4 regions of the Halomonas sp. AOP7-B1-5 genome follow, and region 3 is predicted to be linked to each of the others. Evidence: predicted binding sites of a transcription regulator. Region 3 holds the regulator's gene; each other region holds the start of a gene.
What was found. The regulator sigma-54, encoded in region 3, starts transcription at its own class of promoters, with help from an activator protein. The targets are predictions, from matches to a motif close to TGGCACNNNNNTTGCTNT.
Positions count from the first base shown of each region.

Region 1: a site for sigma-54 is predicted at 1,289-1,306, ahead of ACT3XD_RS11615 (urease accessory protein UreD). Genes of this name have one in related genera too.
Region 2: a site for sigma-54 is predicted at 685-702, ahead of ACT3XD_RS11225 (NarK family nitrate/nitrite MFS transporter). Genes of this name have one in related genera too.
Region 4: a site for sigma-54 is predicted at 698-715, ahead of glnA (glutamate--ammonia ligase). Genes of this name have one in related genera too.

Region 1 is NZ_JBQTDC010000021.1:26,849-29,039, reverse strand. It holds gene ACT3XD_RS11625 (TonB-dependent receptor domain-containing protein) at 1-527, opposite strand, end outside; gene ACT3XD_RS11620 (hypothetical protein) at 741-944, shown strand; gene ACT3XD_RS11615 (urease accessory protein UreD) at 1,348-2,191, shown strand, end outside.
Region 2 is NZ_JBQTDC010000020.1:16,053-18,243, reverse strand. It holds gene ACT3XD_RS11230 (patatin-like phospholipase family protein) at 1-537, shown strand, start outside; gene ACT3XD_RS11225 (NarK family nitrate/nitrite MFS transporter) at 865-2,191, shown strand, end outside.
Region 3 is NZ_JBQTDC010000001.1:130,527-132,717, forward strand. It holds gene lptB (LPS export ABC transporter ATP-binding protein) at 1-555, shown strand, start outside; gene ACT3XD_RS00645 (RNA polymerase factor sigma-54) at 679-2,094, shown strand.
Region 4 is NZ_JBQTDC010000003.1:141,907-144,097, forward strand. It holds gene ACT3XD_RS02990 (acyltransferase family protein) at 1-510, shown strand, start outside; gene glnA (glutamate--ammonia ligase) at 956-2,191, shown strand, end outside.

The sequences.
Region 1 (2,191 bases), on a different contig from region 3:
CCGCGGTCAAAGCGCACCGTTGCCGCTGAAGCGCCGGGGCCCCACAGAACGGACTGCGGCCCTTTGGTGACGGTGAGGCTGTCGTAATTTTCAGGTGAGATATAAGACGTAGGCGCATCCATTCTTGCCGGGCAGGCGCCTAGCATTTGGCTGCCATTGGTCAGCACGCGAAGACGTGAGCCAAACATGCCACGGAACACCGGGTCACCGTTGGTGCCGCCATTGCGAATGGCAGAGAACCCAGGGATGGTCTGAAGATAGTCGGCGCCGTCGCTGGCAGGGGCCGGTTGCCGCGGTATACGCGGGTCGGTTTCCACCGTGAGCGGTGAGCTTAGCGGTACAGCGGTCACGACCATCGTGTTTAACGCATGATGATGCTCGTGGTGAGCGGCAGTCGCCTGTGCCCATACGCCTTGAGCAACAACGCTCGATGCGGCAGCGACGCTTAATGTCAGTACGTGTCGTTGAAAACGTTTTTTTAAGCGGGCAGGCGTAACGACGCCATGCCCAATAGTTAGATGCGGCATGATGATCCCTTTTTTGGGTGTAGACAGACGCCAGCCAGAAGCAAACTTCAGGCTAAAAAGGCTGACGATGTGGCGTTACACGATCCGAAAAAAGGGCGGAGCGCGCGTTAGCGCGTGGGGGTAGTTATCACAGGACTTTATAGCCTGCGTCGGTTGCGTCAGCAGCTTATTATGCGTAATAAACGCTTGTAAGCTGATCGGAGGGAGAGAGGTATGCGCCGTTGGGAACTGTTGCCAGATGGCACAGTAACCACATTGGTGGAACCAGTTAAATATCGGTTCTACTTCATCAGCATGGCCCGCATGGTGGTGGTTTGCTTGAGGGGCAGTATGTTGATGATGACCGCCGCCTTGATGGTTAGAGTGATGACTAGCTTCGTGATGTGCGTGATGTTGCCCATCGGACTGATACTGTGAAATCAGCGGCCCAACTAACAGCAGCTGCATCGCCACAAACGCCATACAAAGCGCAATGCGATACCAGAGCTTGTTTGCTGAGCATTGTAACTGCACGAAGCCATCTACCTTGGTGGGCAACAGACAAGCTGTTGACGGAGGATGGCCCAATAGTATCGGAAAGTTCCCAAATAAGAAGTGTTGGGCGTGTGGTCTTTTGACACACAAGGGGCGGTTAACTACTTGTTCTTTTTGGTGCGGCCGACCCTTTTAATGATCTTTTTTGGTGCAAAAAGCCGTTAGTGCTGATGGGTTATGACGGCTAAAACTTTGCAGCGATAGTAAAAGTCCACTTTTCACCATTTTGGCGCATTCCTTGCATTTGAAAGGCTATGACCTATTCAAAAGGATGCGATCGTCTTCCATGACCTTGCGCGAACTCGCTACACCGTCCGGCCACCGCTTTGATCAGGAACGCCACTGGGCGGCCTCACTGGCGCTGCGTTTTGCCAAGCGCGATGGCGCTACGCGGTTAATCCAGGCACGTCACCAGGGGCCACTTCGGGTCCAGCGGCCGTTTTATCCTGAAGGCCGCCAGGAGGCGTGCCATATCTACGTGCTGCACCCACCCGGAGGATTGGTCAGCGGCGATGCGCTCACCATCAAGGCGCACGTCGAGCAAGGCGCACATGCCCTGCTGACTACCCCCGCGGCGAATAAGCTTTATAAGGCTGACAGCCAGGGGGTTGCCTGGAGCCAGTGTACCGAGCTTGAGGTCGCCGATAGCGCAACGCTTGAGTGGCTACCTCAGGAAACCATTGCCTTTGATGGCTCTAAAGGTGAACAGCGTACGCATATTGATCTTCATGGTAGTGCTCGCTGTTTAGGCTGGGAAGTCATGGCCTTGGGTCGCCCCGCGAGCGAGTTGCCGTACTTGTCAGGGCGCATTGAACAGTTTTTTCGTTTGACGCTGGATGGCAAGCCGCTATGGCTAGAACGCCAGCCGTTAGACCCGTTACACCCGCGCTTTACGGGACGCTGGGGGCAGGGCGGCGCTACGGTGCAGGCCACGCTTTGGGCGGTGGGAATGAGTGATGCGCCAGCGGCGATTGAGGAGTTGCGTAATGCCCTGCCGGATAATCCACGCTGGGCGGTAACGGTGCGCCAGGGCGTTTTATTGCTGCGCTATCTGGGTAACTCGCGAAATGAAGCCTGGGCGTTGTGCGAACAGGCCTGGAAATTGCTGCGCCCGCGCTGGATTGAGCGTG
Region 2 (2,191 bases), on a different contig from region 3:
GTTTTTCGCCGTGAGGAAATGAGCCTGGATGCGGTAATGGCTTCTGCCTGTTTACCCCTAATGTTCCAAGCCGTAGAAATTGACGGTGAGGCTTACTGGGACGGGGGCTATATGGGCAACCCGGCGCTTTTCCCGCTCATGGAAGAATGCAGCTCGCGGGATATCCTGCTGGTACAAATCAATCCTATCAGCCGGGATACGGTGCCTACCTCTGCCTCGTCGATTCTGAACCGCTTAAACGAAATTACCTTTAACGCGGCATTGATTAAAGAAATACGCATGATTGCGCTGTTACAGCACGCACTTGAAGAACAGGGCATTACAAATTGCTATCAGCAGGCGCTTTTCCATCGTATTAGCGGTGAGCAGGCGCTGGAAGAGCTTTCCGTCTCCAGCAAGCTGAACTCTGAATGGGCGTTTCTTTCCTATCTTTTTGAGCAAGGGCGGGCAGCTGCACAGCGCTGGCTCGATGAGCATTTTGAAGCGATAGGCAATCACTCAACACTGGATATCGATTCGGTTTACCTGCACGAATAAACGGCACTATGGTGACGCATGCCGCTCCTGGCATGCTCGCCAATGGCGCACCGCCTATTTTCCTTCCCCGCCCAATCTCTTATCCCTCCCTGCCCACCCTTTTATTCAACACATCAACTAACTGATAGGTTTAATTAAAACCCTATATGGCAAACTAATTGCTTAACAAGGCTTTGTGGTGGTAGGCGTAGACCAGGCCCAGCGGGGTACGAGTGCGTCGAGCCTGACCTTCAATGGCGAAGGCATGTTCTCGTAAATACGCGACGCGATAGAGCGACTCGGCGTTGCGTGATGCTCAACTGGTTCAAGATCCCGTGAGGCCATCCCATGGACATACGCAATAAAGCCAATCGTATTCGCCTACTCAATTTCTCAACCCCTCAGATGCGTGCCTTTCATCTGTCGTGGTTTGCTTTTCATATCTGTTTTTTTGGCTGGTTCGGCATCGCGCCGCTGATGGCGATCGTGCGTGAAGACCTTTCTCTGACCCAGACTCAAATCGGTAATACAATTATCGCCTCCGTCGCGATTACCGTTATCGTGCGGCTATTAATAGGGCTACTGTGTGACCGGCTAGGGCCGCGTAAAACCTACACTGGCCTACTGGTGTTAGGCTCCATTCCCGTTATGAGTATCGGCTTTGCCGACAGTTTTGAAAGCTTTTTCCTGGCGCGCCTGGCAATTGGCGCAATTGGCGCCTCATTTGTCATCACCCAGTACCACACCACCATGATGTTTGCGCCTAATGTGGTGGGCACGGCCAATGCGACCAGTGCGGGCTGGGGCAATTTAGGTGGCGGCACCACGCAAATCCTGATGCCGCTTATATTCTCCGGGATGTTAATGCTCGGCGTTAATGAGGCGCTCGGCTGGCGCCTTGCCATGGTAGTGCCGGGTGTGGTGCTGTTTATCACCGGCATTGGCTACTGGTTTCTCACCCAGGATGCACCGGACGGTAACTTTAGCGACCTGCGCGCGCGGGGTGAGCTGCCGGAAGCCACCAAGGAATATGGCGCGCTGCAAAGCTTTCTCACCGCGGCAAAAGATATCCGCGTGTGGGCGCTGTTTGTCGTTTATGGGCTGTGCTTTGGCGTTGAACTTACGATCAACAATATTGCGGCTATCTACTTTTTTGACCAGTTCAACTTAAGCTTGGCAACCGCTGGGCTAATCGCCGGTCTGTTTGGCCTGATGAATATATTTGCCCGCACGCTGGGCGGTGTTTTCTCAGATTTGTTCGCCAAGCAAGGGGGCTTGAAGGGCCGCGTGCGCTGGCTGTTTATTGCCTTGATCTGCGAAGGCATTGCGCTGATCGCATTTTCTCAAATGCATATTTTGAGTCTTGCTATTGGCATCATGCTGGTCTTTAGCCTGTTCGTTCAAATGGCTGAAGGGGCAACGTTTGGCGTGGTGCCGTTTATCAACAAAAAAGCCCTGGGCGCCGTGGCGGGTATTGTGGGTGCCGGCGGTAATGTCGGCGCCGTATCGGCGGCGTTTTTGTTTCGTAGCGAAAACTTAAGCTACCAGCAAGGACTGTTTTATCTGGGGCTGACCGTACTGGTACTCGCCTCATGCGTACTGGCTGTGCGCTTTAGCGATGCAACGGAAGCGCAGGAAGCCAGCGCCTACCGTGATGCCGTGGGCGACGATACCG
Region 3 (2,191 bases):
GGCACCGTAAGTATCGACGAGCTTGATTTGACCCGCGCCCCCATGCACGAACGTGCCATGGCAGGCATTGGCTATCTCCCCCAGGAAGCCTCTATTTTCCGCAAACTGTCGGTGGCGGATAATATTATGGCGATCCTGGAAACCCGCAAAGATCTAGATAGCGCTGGCCGCGAGCAACGCCTCGAAGCGCTGCTTGAAGATTTCCATATTACGCATATCCGCGACAACCTGGGCATGAGCCTTTCGGGTGGCGAGCGGCGCCGGGTCGAGATTGCCCGCTCACTGGCCACAGAGCCTGCCTTCATACTGCTGGATGAGCCGTTTGCCGGGGTCGACCCCATCTCCGTCGGCGAAATTAAAAGTATCATTCGTGCCTTGAAGCAGCGCCATATCGGCGTGTTAATTACTGACCATAACGTGCGCGAAACGCTGGATATCTGCGATATTGCTTACATTGTGGGCGATGGTCATATCATCGCGGGCGGCAGCCCAGAGACTATTCTCAATAACCAGAAGGTCAGAGAAGTTTACCTGGGTGCTGATTTCCGTCTTTAAATTTATGTTCACTGCTAAACAGGGATCTGCAGCAGAATTATTATCAATGGCATGCTTATTGCACTTGCACATAAACATGACTCGCACTAGGGTAAAGCTTTCCGAGTAACGAGTGGTTCTCAGATGGTCATGAAAGCTTCTCTCCAATTGCGTATCGGTACGCAGCTGACCATGACACCTCAGCTGCAGCAGGCCATTGCCCTGCTCCAGTTATCCACATTGGATCTGCGTCAGGAAATTCAGCAGGCGCTGGATGCCAATCCGATGCTGGAACAGGAAGATGAATTCGGTGAGCAGGCAGCCGTTGAAACGCAGGAAGCGGAGTGGGCGGAAAGCATACCCAATGAACTCTCCGTTGATAGCGACTGGTCCGACACCTATCAGGATGTAGGCAGCTCAGGCAGCAGCACTGAGGGACCTGACTTTGAGCGCCAGGCAGCGGGACAAAGCCTGCACGGTCATTTGCTTTGGCAGCTCGCCATGACCGACTTCAGCGCACGTGAACAGCAGATTGCAGAAAGCTTGATCGACGCGCTGGATGCCAACGGCTACCTGACGCAGCCCTTAAACGATATTCGCGACGGGTTGCGCGCTCAAAATATCGAAGCGCTTAGCCAGCGCGAGATGGAAACCATTCTGATGCGTTTGCAGCAGTTTGAGCCGACCGGCGTTTTTGCCCGCGACCTGCGCGAATGCCTGATGCTTCAACTGGCTACCCTGCCCGATGACACTCCCCTGCTTGTCCCGGCGCGCCGTCTGGTACGCCAGTTTCTGGAAGCACTCGGCAAAAATGACATTCGGCTACTCAAGCGCCGCCTAGGGCTGGACGATGAGCAGCTAGACGATGTGATTGGCCTGATCCGCAGCCTGGACCCACGCCCCGGTAGCGCTTACGGGGTGACCGATGATAGCTATATCACGCCTGACCTGGTGGTACGCCACGATCATGAAGGCTGGCACCTGGAGCTTAACCCTGAAGCTCTGCCTCGCCTGCGCATCCAGCCCGACTACGCCAGCTTGATCAAGCGTGCCGACAAGAGCCAGGATAACCAGTTTTTAAAAGAGCACTTGCAAGAAGCACGCTGGTTAATCAAAAGCCTCTCCAGCCGCAACGATACACTGCTGCGCGTAGGGCGCGAAATCATCACCCGTCAAATCGGCTTTTTAGAGCAAGGTGAAGAGGCCATGAAGCCTTTGATTCTTGCGGATATTGCAGAAGCCGTGGAAATGCATGAATCCACCATTTCACGTGTGACAACGCAGAAATATATTCATACCCCACGGGGTGTCTTTGAGCTTAAATACTTTTTCTCAAGCCAGATCAGCGGTCAAGACGGGGGCGACAGCCACTCAAGCACGGCGATTCGCGCCCGGCTCAAGAAGCTGATCCAGGACGAACCCCCTGGCAAACCGCTCTCAGACAGCCGTTTGGTCACGCTGCTTGAAGAGGGAGGTATTACGGTGGCACGGCGTACTGTGGCCAAATACCGCGAGTCATTGGGCATTCCATCCTCCAGTGAACGCCGTCGCTTAAGGTAGGCTTTTAGGAGGTCTTGAGACAGTTTTGTACAAGAGAAACAGCAAAACTCGCGACAAGGGCTTTGCAACACCGTAAAAAGGGTTACAATCGAAATAC
Region 4 (2,191 bases), on a different contig from region 3:
CCAGGATATCTGCTTTGGATTGCCCCCCTTGGCTGGATTTACCTCTTCTTTCTAGCACTGGCATTGGTGCGCTATTACCCCTTTGAGTCGGAAACTCAGGTGCCTGATCAGCCAGGGTGGATGCGCTATCTGTCTCATCCAGTGTGGCTTGGTCTTTGGGTGTGCCTTTTGATCATGGCAAGTATTGCCGGCTGGCTGCAGTTTTCCTCCAAGGAAGTGTGGGTCATTCCGCTATTTGTACTCTTTACCCTGGTTGCCATGCGCTACCTGAAGAATTACCCGGCGCCGGGCTGGGTGCGCTATATCAACCGGTACTCGTTTGGCATTTATCTGGCCCACCCGATGTTTTTTGCAATTACCGACGTGCTCATCGTGCCTTTTAATCTGCCTGTAGCAGCTTATGTGCTGTTGCTGATCATCATTGGGGCGAGCGGTTCCATCATGCTCAACAAGGTTGCTAACACGACGACTACGGGTGCCATGTTGTTTGGGAAACGTCTGAAAGCGTAAAAGATCCTTTGCACCAAAATGAGTCATTAGGGTTAAATTTTGCGCTTTTTTGGTTCAAAACAACGTTCAGGGGGTAGTAAAACCTTAACAGTTAGACGCTATGCTACATGGAGAAGCATGGCGGGTTAACTTTTATTGATTGCTAAACAATGACTTATTTTTAATGTAGACCATGTTGGTGCAAAGTTGGCACGCTCTCTGCATTGTATTGGTCAGCGGCTAGCGGGTCATAGGCAGATGCCTTTCGACGTGCTACAACGATAGCCGATTTAAAAAGATCTCTGAACGATTTGTGACTTATAAACAGGCAAACGCTGAGCGAACAAAAATGACAAACGCGCCCTTTAGGTTACGGTTTGTCGAATGACTTAAGTTTGTCTAACAACACTTTTATCGATAGCTTACTGTTTTTACGCTTTAAGCCACGCTCATACCGGAGGACACAATGTCAGCCAAGACTCTCGCGCTAATCGAAGAACATGATGTTAAGTGGGTGGACCTGCGTTTCACCGATACTCGCGGTAAAGAGCAGCACGTCACCGTGCCTGCCCGCGATGTAAACGAAGAGTTCTTTGAGAATGGCCAGATGTTCGATGGTTCTTCTATCGAGGGCTGGAAAGGCATCAACGAATCCGACATGATTCTGCGTCCGGAAGACGGTACTGCATTCCTCGACCCCTTCACCGAAGACGCTACCCTGATTTTGCGTTGCGATATCATCGAGCCTGCCACCATGCAGGGCTACGATCGTGACCCGCGCTCCATCGCCAAACGTGCTGAAGCGTACCTGGAATCTACCGGCCTGGGCGATACCGCTTTCTTCGGCCCGGAGCCTGAGTTCTTCATTTTTGACGAAGTACACTGGAAGTCTGATATTCAGGGCTCCATGTACAAAATCTCGTCCGAAGAGGGCGCCTGGGCAACTGATAGCCGTGTTGAAGGCGGTAACCTGGGCCACCGTCCTCGCCTAAAAGGCGGCTACTTCCCGGTTCCGCCGGTCGATAGCTTCCACGATATCCGTGGCGCTATGTGTAATACGCTGGAAGCGATTGGCCAGACTGTTGAAGTGCACCACCACGAAGTGGCGAATGCGGGTCAGAACGAAATTGGCGTTAAATTCAACACCTTGGTGAAGAAGGCCGACGAAGTTCAGGAAATGAAGTACGTGATCCACAACGTGGCCCACGCTTACGGCAAAACCGCGACCTTCATGCCCAAGCCGCTGGTGGGTGACAATGGTTCAGGCATGCACATCCACCAGTCATTCTGGAAAGATGGCCAGAACCAGTTTGCCGGTGACGAGTACGCGGGCCTGTCTGAAATGGCGCTTTACTACATTGGCGGTGTGATCAAGCACGCCCGTGCCCTGAACGCCTTCACCAACGCGTCTACCAACTCGTACAAGCGCTTGGTACCGGGTTTCGAAGCGCCGGTAATGCTGGCCTACAGCGCTCGTAACCGCAGTGCGTCTATCCGTATTCCTTACACGGCAAGCCCGAAAGGCAAGCGTGTCGAGACCCGCTTCCCTGACCCGACTGCCAACCCTTACCTGTCGTTCGCAGCCTTGCTGATGGCCGGTATCGACGGTATCAAGAACAAGATCCATCCTGGCGATGCCATGGACAAGAACTTGTACGACTTACCGCCGGAAGAAGGCAAGTTAGTACCGACCGTTGCTAAC